Regions from separate parts of the Bacillus sp. LQ16 genome, predicted to be linked through region 3. Evidence: riboswitches for the same ligand, from Rfam matches in the RefSeq annotation. Region 3 holds a riboswitch; each other region holds the start of a gene.

The links. Region 3 has a riboswitch for S-adenosylmethionine ahead of AC3EMB_RS20875 (bifunctional homocysteine S-methyltransferase/methylenetetrahydrofolate reductase). Riboswitches for the same ligand answer to the same signal wherever they lie in the genome.
Region 1: linked by a shared signal. The riboswitch ahead of AC3EMB_RS07570 (Na+/H+ antiporter NhaC family protein) and the one ahead of AC3EMB_RS20875 (bifunctional homocysteine S-methyltransferase/methylenetetrahydrofolate reductase) in region 3 are both predicted to bind S-adenosylmethionine.
Region 2: linked by a shared signal. The riboswitch ahead of AC3EMB_RS15520 (M20 family metallopeptidase) and the one ahead of AC3EMB_RS20875 (bifunctional homocysteine S-methyltransferase/methylenetetrahydrofolate reductase) in region 3 are both predicted to bind S-adenosylmethionine.

What each region holds. Positions count from the first base shown of each region.
Region 1 covers NZ_CM173491.1:1,488,604-1,491,887, reverse strand. Annotated here, with positions in the region: gene AC3EMB_RS07575 (lmo0954 family membrane protein) at 1-64, opposite strand, end outside; gene AC3EMB_RS07570 (Na+/H+ antiporter NhaC family protein) at 247-1,563, opposite strand; SAM riboswitch class I at 1,658-1,763, opposite strand; gene AC3EMB_RS07565 (ribonuclease FAU-1 family protein) at 1,884-2,402, opposite strand; gene gltP (glutamate/aspartate:proton symporter GltP) at 2,471-3,284, opposite strand, start outside.
Region 2 covers NZ_CM173491.1:3,084,974-3,088,257, forward strand. Annotated here, with positions in the region: gene AC3EMB_RS15515 (Lrp/AsnC family transcriptional regulator) at 20-460, shown strand; gene AC3EMB_RS15520 (M20 family metallopeptidase) at 627-1,832, opposite strand; SAM riboswitch class I at 1,921-2,022, opposite strand; gene AC3EMB_RS15525 (AAA domain-containing protein) at 2,099-3,284, opposite strand, start outside.
Region 3 covers NZ_CM173491.1:4,143,568-4,146,851, forward strand. Annotated here, with positions in the region: gene AC3EMB_RS20875 (bifunctional homocysteine S-methyltransferase/methylenetetrahydrofolate reductase) at 1-1,783, opposite strand, end outside; SAM riboswitch class I at 1,854-1,963, opposite strand; SAM riboswitch class I at 2,167-2,277, shown strand; gene metI (cystathionine gamma-synthase/O-acetylhomoserine thiolyase) at 2,372-3,284, shown strand, end outside.

The DNA of each region.
Region 1 (3,284 bases), 2.7 Mb from region 3:
CAAGACTACCAAGAGCAATTAAAGCCAAAATACCGGCTGCGATAAACGCTAGAAATTGTTTCATCTTGTGCTTGCCTCCCTTCGATTTGATACTCTTATCTTAACTATTTTTTCATCTTTCCATAACGAGCTTAAGAACCGTTTTTAACTCAGACTTAAGACCGAGTCATATTCAGCCCTTTACGCAAAAAAACGTGCAGAGTTTATTCTCTGCACGTTTTTTTAATTACTAACATTCATATTAAATTAAGCTGTTTTATGATACTCTTTTTTCTCAGCTACTTTCGAAAATCTTGGAAATCCAATTAAAATAGAAACAATCCCACATACTCCAACTAAGATTGGATAAAATGCATATGGCAATAATTCAACCGGAGATAACGCTGCAAATCCTGCTGCCGTTAACATTTGGGCACCGTACGGAATTAATCCTTGTACACAACATGAGAAAAGATCTAATACACTCGCTGATTTACGAGGGTCTATTTCATATTGATCTGCAATATTTTTTGCAAGCGGGCCTGTAAAGATAATCGAAATCGTATTATTCGCTGTACACATATTCGTCATACTTACTAAACCAGCAATACCAAATTCTGCACCTTTTTTCGAACGAATATTACGTGTTAATACATTCATTAAATATTGAATACCACCATTATATTGGATTAATTCAACCATACCGCCAATTAATATAGCAAGTAATACTAACTCCATCATACCGCCCATTCCAGTCGTTACACTTTTAAAGAAACTTTCTAACGTGTAACTTCCATCTATAAGACCGATAACACCAGATAATACAGTTCCACCAGTTAATACAATAAGTACATTCCAGCCAAGTAGCGCTGTAATAAGTACTCCTGCGTACGGTAAAATCTTTATCCAATCAAAGCTATGTGCTTTAATTTGCGTGTCACTTCCTGAAGTAACTATTACTAATAATACAATTGTAATAATAGCCGCTGGTAACACAATTAAAAAATTCGTTTTAAACTTATCTTTCATTTCTGTTCCTTGTGAACGAACAGCTGCGATTGTTGTATCTGAAATAAATGATAAATTATCACCAAACATCGCTCCCCCAACAACAGTAGCCATTGCAAGCGCAATTGAGATATCAGTTTGACCACTAATACCTACAGCAATCGGCGCTAATGCTGCAATTGTTCCCATTGAAGTTCCCATTGCTAATGAAATAAATGCACCAATAACAAAGATTCCAGCTACGATAAATCCTGGCGGTAAAATAGTTAACGCTAAATTAACAGTTGAGTCTACTCCGCCCATTCCTTTAGCCGTTTCAGAAAATGCACCTGCAAGCACAAAAATTAATACCATAATCATAATATCCGGATTTCCTGCACCTTTAGCGAACCGCTCGACTTTCACATTAAAACTTTCTTTACGATTCATCACTAAAGCGACTCCTACAGCAATTGAAATTGCTACAAGTATCGGCAATTTATAGAAATCACCTGTAATAATTCCAGAACCAATAAATAGCGCCAAAAATATCCCAAGTGGTAATAAAGCTAAACCATTTCCTCTCGTTTCTTTCAAAGTACCATCTCTCCCTAGTTTCAACCTTTTTCTAATGAATAACAAAAGACCTCTTCCGATGAGAAGAGGTCTTATACATCTATAAGAAACGCTCTTCTCATCTTTCAAGCACATGCTTGCTGGATTTGGCACAGCACTCTGAAATCGAGTCCGCTGCCGAGGCATCGTAGGGCCAGTCCCTCCGCCTCTCTTTATAAGAAGGTTTCATATTTATTTTTTAATAATAATTTCTTCCCTAACTTTACTCGCTTACAAAACAAAAGTCAATTATTTTTTGTATAGATTTTTTTGGTAATTATACAAAAATTTGAATACAATAATCATTTTAACTTTTCGATTTCTTCTTCCAATATTGAAATCCAATAAAATTCACTATTTTTTATTGCTGCTAATATCCATTTCGTAGTGTACCAAGCTAACTCATACTCTTCCTTCGTGACATCGCCACTTTTATAAGCATCCTCTAGCTCCTCTTCATCTAATACATACACCTTACCGCTAGGTAATAATACTACATCTAAATATAAATCATCAAAATACGGTAAACCACGATCGTCTATTTCATATTCTTTCGTCACATCAATATAATATTGCACTAAATTGTGCCTATCATCTAACATAGCTGTAATCGCAAAGTTCTTTCCATTAATGAAATATTGAACCCACGTATACCCATCACTTGCAATACAAATTTCTTTACCATCATATTCTTTACAACTAGGCTCTCTCACCTTTTTTATATCCAGTATTCCGAGCATTCCCTCTTCCACTTGCTTAAGCCTATAACTCTTTTCTATTAGTCTTTTCCACGAAGAACCGTCACCATATTTACGTTTCATTATGTATACTCCTCTTCTATATACAGAAAAGCTCCCACATATTATGTGAGAGCTTGTTCATATTATAATTAAGCAGCTTGACCCTTTTCAGAAATCTCTTTTAAATAAGCTTGTCCTTTTTCAGCGTCATATTGACCTTCCCACTTAGACATAACTACAGCTGCTAAAGAGTTTCCTACAACGTTAACTGCTGTACGAGCCATATCTAAAATACGGTCAATACCAGCAATGAACGCTAAACCTTCAGGTGGAATACCTACTGTACCAAGTGTCGCTAATAATACAACGAATGATACGCCCGGTACACCTGCGATACCTTTTGATGTAACCATTAATACAAGTAATAATGTAATTTGTTGTGTAATAGATAAATCAATACCGTACATTTGCGCCAAGAAAATAGCCGCAATTGCTTGATATAAAGTTGATCCATCTAAGTTAAATGAATAACCTGTCGGAATAACGAAAGATGTAATTGCTTTCGGACAACCGAATTTCTCCATTTTCTCCATGATTTTTGGTAAAACTGTTTCTGAGCTTGCTGTAGAATACGCTAAGATCAGCTCGTCTTTTAAAATCTTAAAGAATTGGAAAATGTTAATTCCAAATATTTTCGCTGTAAGTCCTAAGACAACTACGACGAAGAAGATCATTGCCCCATATACGACAATTAGCAATTTCCCTAATGGAATTAATGAAGCAAGACCAAATGTAGAAACTGTAACACCAATTAGTGCAAACACACCAAATGGTGCAAATTTCATAACTTGGTTTGTTACATAAAACATTGCGTCAGCTACACCTTGGAAAAATTGAAGAACTGGTCTTCCTCTTTCACCAATTGCTGCTACACCTAAACCAAATAGTACAGAGAAGAAGATA
Region 2 (3,284 bases), 1.1 Mb from region 3:
AAAATAAGGAGGCTACACAATGCAAAACGCCGTAAAACTGGATGAAATCGATCATAAAATTATGAACTTGTTGTATGAAAATGCGAGAATTTCTGTTTCAGAAATAGGACGAATTATATCCATGACGCAACCTGCTGTAAAAGAACGTATTAACAAGCTTGAAGATCAAGGAGTTATAGCGGCTTATCGAACGAAATTTGAGCCTGCAAAAATTAATAAAAACATTCAAGCATTCATCATGTTTAAAACGAGCCAATGCTCTGATTTTATCCAGTATTGTAATGCAGCTCCTGAAGTAACAGATTTATTTCGAATTAGTGGGGAATTTAATTATATGATGAAGGTCATGAGCGATTCGATGGATTCCCTCGCTGCATTTTTAGACTCCTTAATGCAATTTGGCTTGTCATCTCCTTTAATAGTATTAAAGAGTGAATTTGAGGAGAAATTGTCGTTTTGATAAAGGGATACGTATTATCCTCACTAACAGTAAAAGTTTCTCTTTCTTGAGAAAAACCAACAAAATCAATGACTAGTAAACAAAAAAGAACATTGATATTTCAATGTTCTTTTTGTATCTCTACTTATTAATTAGATTACTCTTTGAAAAGAGCACTTTAATCCCCTTACCCTTGATTCCTCTGCGCCTCTCTAAACTCCTCCTTCACCTTCTCTAACAACCCTTCTTCCGTAATTAATCGATACGCCGTATTTGCTAATGCTTTTGCCGATGTAATTAATGCTTTATCTCCAAGTTCTGAACGTGCTGCTTCTCTAAATTCATTCGTATGTGCAATTAAATCATCTGGTCCGATTTTAATGTACGGATGAATTGTCGGTACGACTTGACTTACGTTTCCTGCGTCGGTTGAACCGATCCCTACTCTTTCTTTACGATTTACATCTTCACCTAATAGTTCTAGTTCTTCCGCTACGATATCGTTATATGTTTTTGTTACGAGTAATTCATCGATTTCATTTTGGAATTGATGAATTTTTACTTTTGTACCTGTTGCTAACGCTGCTCCCTCAGCAATGTTTTTTACTTTTTCTGTTACTTCTGCACATCTTTTTCGCGTTGCTGCGCGGATGAAGAATCTTGCTGCGGCATAGTCAGGAATAATATTAGGTGCTTTTCCTCCCTCTGTAATGACGCCATGAATTCTCACGTCTGACGGAAGTTGTTGGCGAAGTGCATTAATACCGTTATAAAGCTGAATAACCGCATCTAATGCGTTAATCCCTTCTTCTGGCGAAGCTGCAGCATGAGCTGTTTTTCCGTAAAAATGAAAATCAAGTGGATCGACTGCTAGTGAAGGACTCGTTGTCGCTGTTTTTCCGCTCGGATGAATCATAAGCGCCGCATCAATATCTTTAAATAAACCTGCCTTTACATAACTTGATTTCGCGCTACCATTTGGCCCGCCTTCTTCTGCTGGCGTACCAAACACAACAACTTCCCCGCCAATTTCTTCAAGCGTTTCTGATAATGCAATTGCTGCTGCAACACTAATTGTGCCGATTAAATTGTGACCACACGCATGGCCTAGTCCTGGTAAAGCGTCGTACTCCGCTAAAAATGCGATTGCTGGTCCTTGTTTTCCAGAGCTTTTTCGCGCGATAAATCCCGTTTCATGTCCAGCTATATTGTGCTGCAACTGAAATCCTGCACTGCCTAGCAATAAACTTAACGTTCTAGATGCATAAAACTCTTGGTTACCAATCTCTGGATTCGCATGAATATCATGACTTGTTTCTATGTACTTTTCCTTATTTCTTTCGATACTCTCTTCAATTGTTTTTCTTTGTGACGTTACTCCTGTCGCTCCCATTGTTCTTCCTCCTTTTATTTTCACATAAAAAAGCCTCTTTCTAAAAGATAGAAAGAGGCTTCTGTATATACAGTCAAAATGAGCTTCTTTCTTATCTTTCAAGTTACCTTGCTGGAATTGGCACAGTATTCATAACGAATCCGCTGCCGAGGTATCATAGGGCCAGTCCCTCCACCTCTCGTGATAAGAATTTTCATAAAATTATATTAAATTATTTTTTATTCTAAGTTCATTCTAAGTAAAAGTCAAGGAATTCCTATCCGAATTTACCGAATATCTAAAAATCCTTTTAATACACCAATTGTTTCTGGTGCTTGCAGTCTTGCACATACGTACGGAAATTCCGCACTACCTTCAAACATCATTTGAGATGTAAGCGGTGCGCCTGCCCAGAAGATTTCATCATCAATTACGATAAACGGGAATGCTTTATTTTGTCTTTGTAACTTTACATTTTTCAGTGGAACTGGTCCATCACTATAAACTGTTATCTGTGCATTTGTACGCATTAACGCTTGCCATACTCGCTTATCCACTTGTTTTGTACTTGGAAGTGAAATAATAATTTTTCGTTTTGCGGCTAGAATATCTTTTAATAGCCCTTTCGGCTCTTCAAGATTCATTTCCATAAACCAGCGTAAACGTTTCGAAATTTTCCGTTCCCACAATTGTCTTGATGTCGTGCGATCATACACATCTCCATGACGTTCTATATGAGCTGTTAATTGCGATAACGCTTGTTTTCTAGAAAGATTTTTACGCATATAATGGCAATCTGATAATTGAATGAACTTCCCTCTCGCCCTTGTCACTGCTACATTGACGAGGCGATGGTTTTTGTGATCAAAGAATAATACGCCAGGTCGTTCCTGCGGATAACTGTCAACTGTATCAAAGATCATCATATCTCTTTCAGAACCTTGGAACTTATGAACTGTCGCCGCTAAAACTGGTATGTTTTGATATTTCGTTCTCTGCAACATTTCTCTAATACACGTCGATAAAAAGCGTGACTGCGCCCTGTAAGGTGTCACAACACCAATAGACTGAACACCGTCTAACAATCCGATTAACATCATTTGCATCGCTACTAAACCAGACATAATGTTAAAACGTGAACCAGAAGCAGCATCTTTTAACGAAAAAGCTCCCATTTGGCTCGTATCAAATAAAACACTCGCTTCATTTGCGAACGGCTGCAATTGCGCAAGTTCTTTACGCTCTGAAACAGACGGATGATCGTATACTCTATTTTTATAAATAAATGAGTTTGTAAACTTCGATATATCCGCATGCATACGTCTTTGTTCCTGCAACATAAATAGGTTCGGATGCGCTTCTGATTTATTTACAGAATCAACAATCCCAGCGTGGTAAAACATATCTTCCCCAAGCCATTTGCGAACGAGTTCATGGTTTGCCATCGCAATTGGAGGTAATTGTAAAAAGTCG
Region 3 (3,284 bases):
GATGTTCTGTAATTTCATATTTTAAAAATGGTGTAATAAGATAAATACCATTAAAATATTTCATCGCTGCGTCGATCAATTCTTGCGAAATGCGAATCCCTTCCTCAATTGCCGCCTCTTTCGTTTCGTGTCCATCCATTCTCTCTCTTATTTCTTCTGGAAGAGTAATACCCGGTACCTCAAAATGAAGAAAATCTGCATTCCGCTTACTTACTAACGGCATAATTCCAATAAAAATAGGTTGTTCCAAATGCTTTGTCGCTTCATACACTTCTTCAATTAACGCGATATCGTAAATTGGCTGAGTTAAAAAATATTCCGCTCCAGCATCTATTTTTCGTTCCATTCGCTTAACCGCTGCTTTTAAGTGCCTCACGTGAGGATTAAATGCGCCGCCTACAGAAAACCTTGTCGCCGGTCCAATTGATTTCCCTAAAATTGAACGTCCATCGTTCATTTCTTTAATCATTTTAATGAGCTCAATAGAGGACAAATCGTATACAGAAGTTGCACCAGGAAAATCACCAACGCGCGCTGGATCACCAGTTAAAGCTAACACTTCTTCCATCCCTAACGCCGATAAACCTAACAAATGAGATTGTAGTCCAATGACGTTATGATCCCTACACGTTAAATGTGTCAATACCGGGATATCATGCTTCGTTAATAACGCACCCATTGCCATATTAGAAATACGAGGCGATGCTAATGAATTATCTGCTAGAGTAATAGCATCTGCTCCCGCTCTTTTTAAAGCTCTTGCTCCTTCAAAAAACCGCTGTGTATCTAACGTTTTCGGTGGATCTAATTCCACTACAACTGTCGTTTGTTTTTTCGCTTTCTCTGCTAGAGTGACGTGAGCCTTCGAACGTTTCTCATGCGTATGAACAACTTTCGGCCTTTGAATGGTGTCTTTTTCTATTACAGGTGTAACATTCGCAACAGCGTGCTTCATACTTTGAATATGTTCTGGAGTCGTACCACAACAACCACCTAATAACCGAATACCTTGCTCAATAAATCTCGGCGTCATCGCCTCAAAATAAGCTGGGCTTCCCTCATATACGTAACGTCCCTCCACATAATTCGGGAGACCTGCATTTGGGTATGCTGATAAATAGCCATTTTGCGGAATCGATATCATTTTGAAAGCCTCCGTCATATGAAGCGGCCCTAGTTGACAATTTAATCCAACAACATTTGCACCGTAATCTATAAGTTGCTTTAATATTTCATTGACATCATTTCCATTTTGAGTCGTACCTGCTTCATGTAACGCTAATTGAGCAACAATTGGAATGTTCGTTTGCTTACGCAATACTTTAACAGCATGAAGTAATTCAAATTCATCGTAAAAAGTTTCTAATAGTAATCCATCAACCTGTTCTTCTAGTAAAGCCCCTGCCTGTTCAAGTAGCATAAACTCCCTTTCCATATCAGTCGTTGTAACGGCTCCGATATGTTTCATACCACCAATTGTTCCTAAAATTGCATTTTTATCTGTAACAGATGCTTTCGCCAGTTTTACTGCCGCTCTATTAATTTCTGTAACTTGATTTTCTAAGCCGTACATACGTAATTTCGCCTCATTTGCTCCATACGTATTCGTTTGAATTACATCTGCTCCAGCAGCTACATATTGTTTATGGATCGATATAATTAAGTCTGGATCAGATACATTCAATTCTTCAAAGCTACTTTGCAAGCCATGTGAATGCAATAACGTTCCAACCGCACCATCACCTATTACAATTCCTTTTGATAATAAATCTAGTAATTTCACGAATCTCCCTCATTTCTATCAATATAAAAACCCCCTCTTCACTTTGAAGAGGGGGACATAATCGTTCCTCCTCTTATTATGCAAAACATTCGTTTTGCAGGTATTAGCACCGTTTCAAACATTTCGTTTGAAGGTTGCCGGGTTTCACAGGGCCTTTCCCTCCACCGCTCTCAATAAGAGTTGTCTTTATTATTTTATTTATGTAGCTAAAAGGAAATGCGTTCCCCTTTTAACAATGTTTGTTAATTTTTTAATAAATTTAGCATGCACAAAAGTAAAAGTCAATGACACTTGCGGAAAAATAAAAATTTTTCAAAATAAAGTTGCAATTCAATTATCTTTTGTTGTAAAGTTAAAAACATAATAAAAATTTCATACGAACATTCTTATCTAGAGAGGTAGAGGGACTGGCCCTGTGACGCCTCAGCAACCATTAACATTTTGTTAATAAGGTGCTAATTCCAGCAAATTGTGAAAGATTTGACAGATGAGAAGAAGACTCTATTCAAACCGAAAGCCTTCTTCTTAGAAGGCTTTTTTTATTTTATATTCACTTAATGTTTCAATTTAAAAAGGAGGAATTTTCACATGTCAACAATCGAAACAAAACTAGCACAAATCGGCAATCGCAGTGAAACTACAACTGGAACGGTTAATCCACCAGTTTATTTCTCAACCGCTTATCGTCATGAAGGAATTGGTAAATCTACTGGCTTTGACTATTCACGAACTGGCAATCCAACTCGAGGTCTTTTAGAACAGGCAATCGCAGACTTAGAATATGGCGAACAAGGTTATGCCTGTAGTTCAGGGATGGCGGCTGTTCTCCTCGTCCTTTCTCTATTCCGCTCTGGAGACGAACTTATTGTATCTGAAGATTTATACGGTGGAACGTATCGATTATTTTCTGAACATGAAAAAAAGTGGAATGTTCGATGTAGATACGTAAATACACAGTCTATTAAACAAATTGAGCAAGCTATCACAACTGAAACGAAGGCTATTTTCATAGAAACTCCAACTAATCCATTAATGCAAGTTACTGATATTGCTGCTGTCGCAACTGTAGCGAAAAGGCACGGACTACTTCTTATTGTAGACAACACATTCTACACACCTTATATACAGCAACCATTAACAGAAGGTGCTGACATTGTACTTCACAGCGCAACGAAATATTTAGGGGGACATAACGATGTACTAAGCGGACTTGTCGTTGCAAAAGGAAAGGAACTTTGTGAAGAAATCGCTCATTATCATAATGCATCAGGTGCAGTTTTAAGCCCATTTGACTCATGGTTATTAATTCGCGGTATGAAAACGTTAGCGCTTCGCATGAGACAGCATGAAGAAAATGCGAAAGCAGTTGTTGCATATTTAAATGATGAAGACGGGGTGACAGATGTATTTTATCCTGGAAGAGGCGGCATGATTTCATTTCGCCTTAAAGATGAAGCTTGGATTAATCCATTCTTACAATCTTTATCCTTAATTACATTTG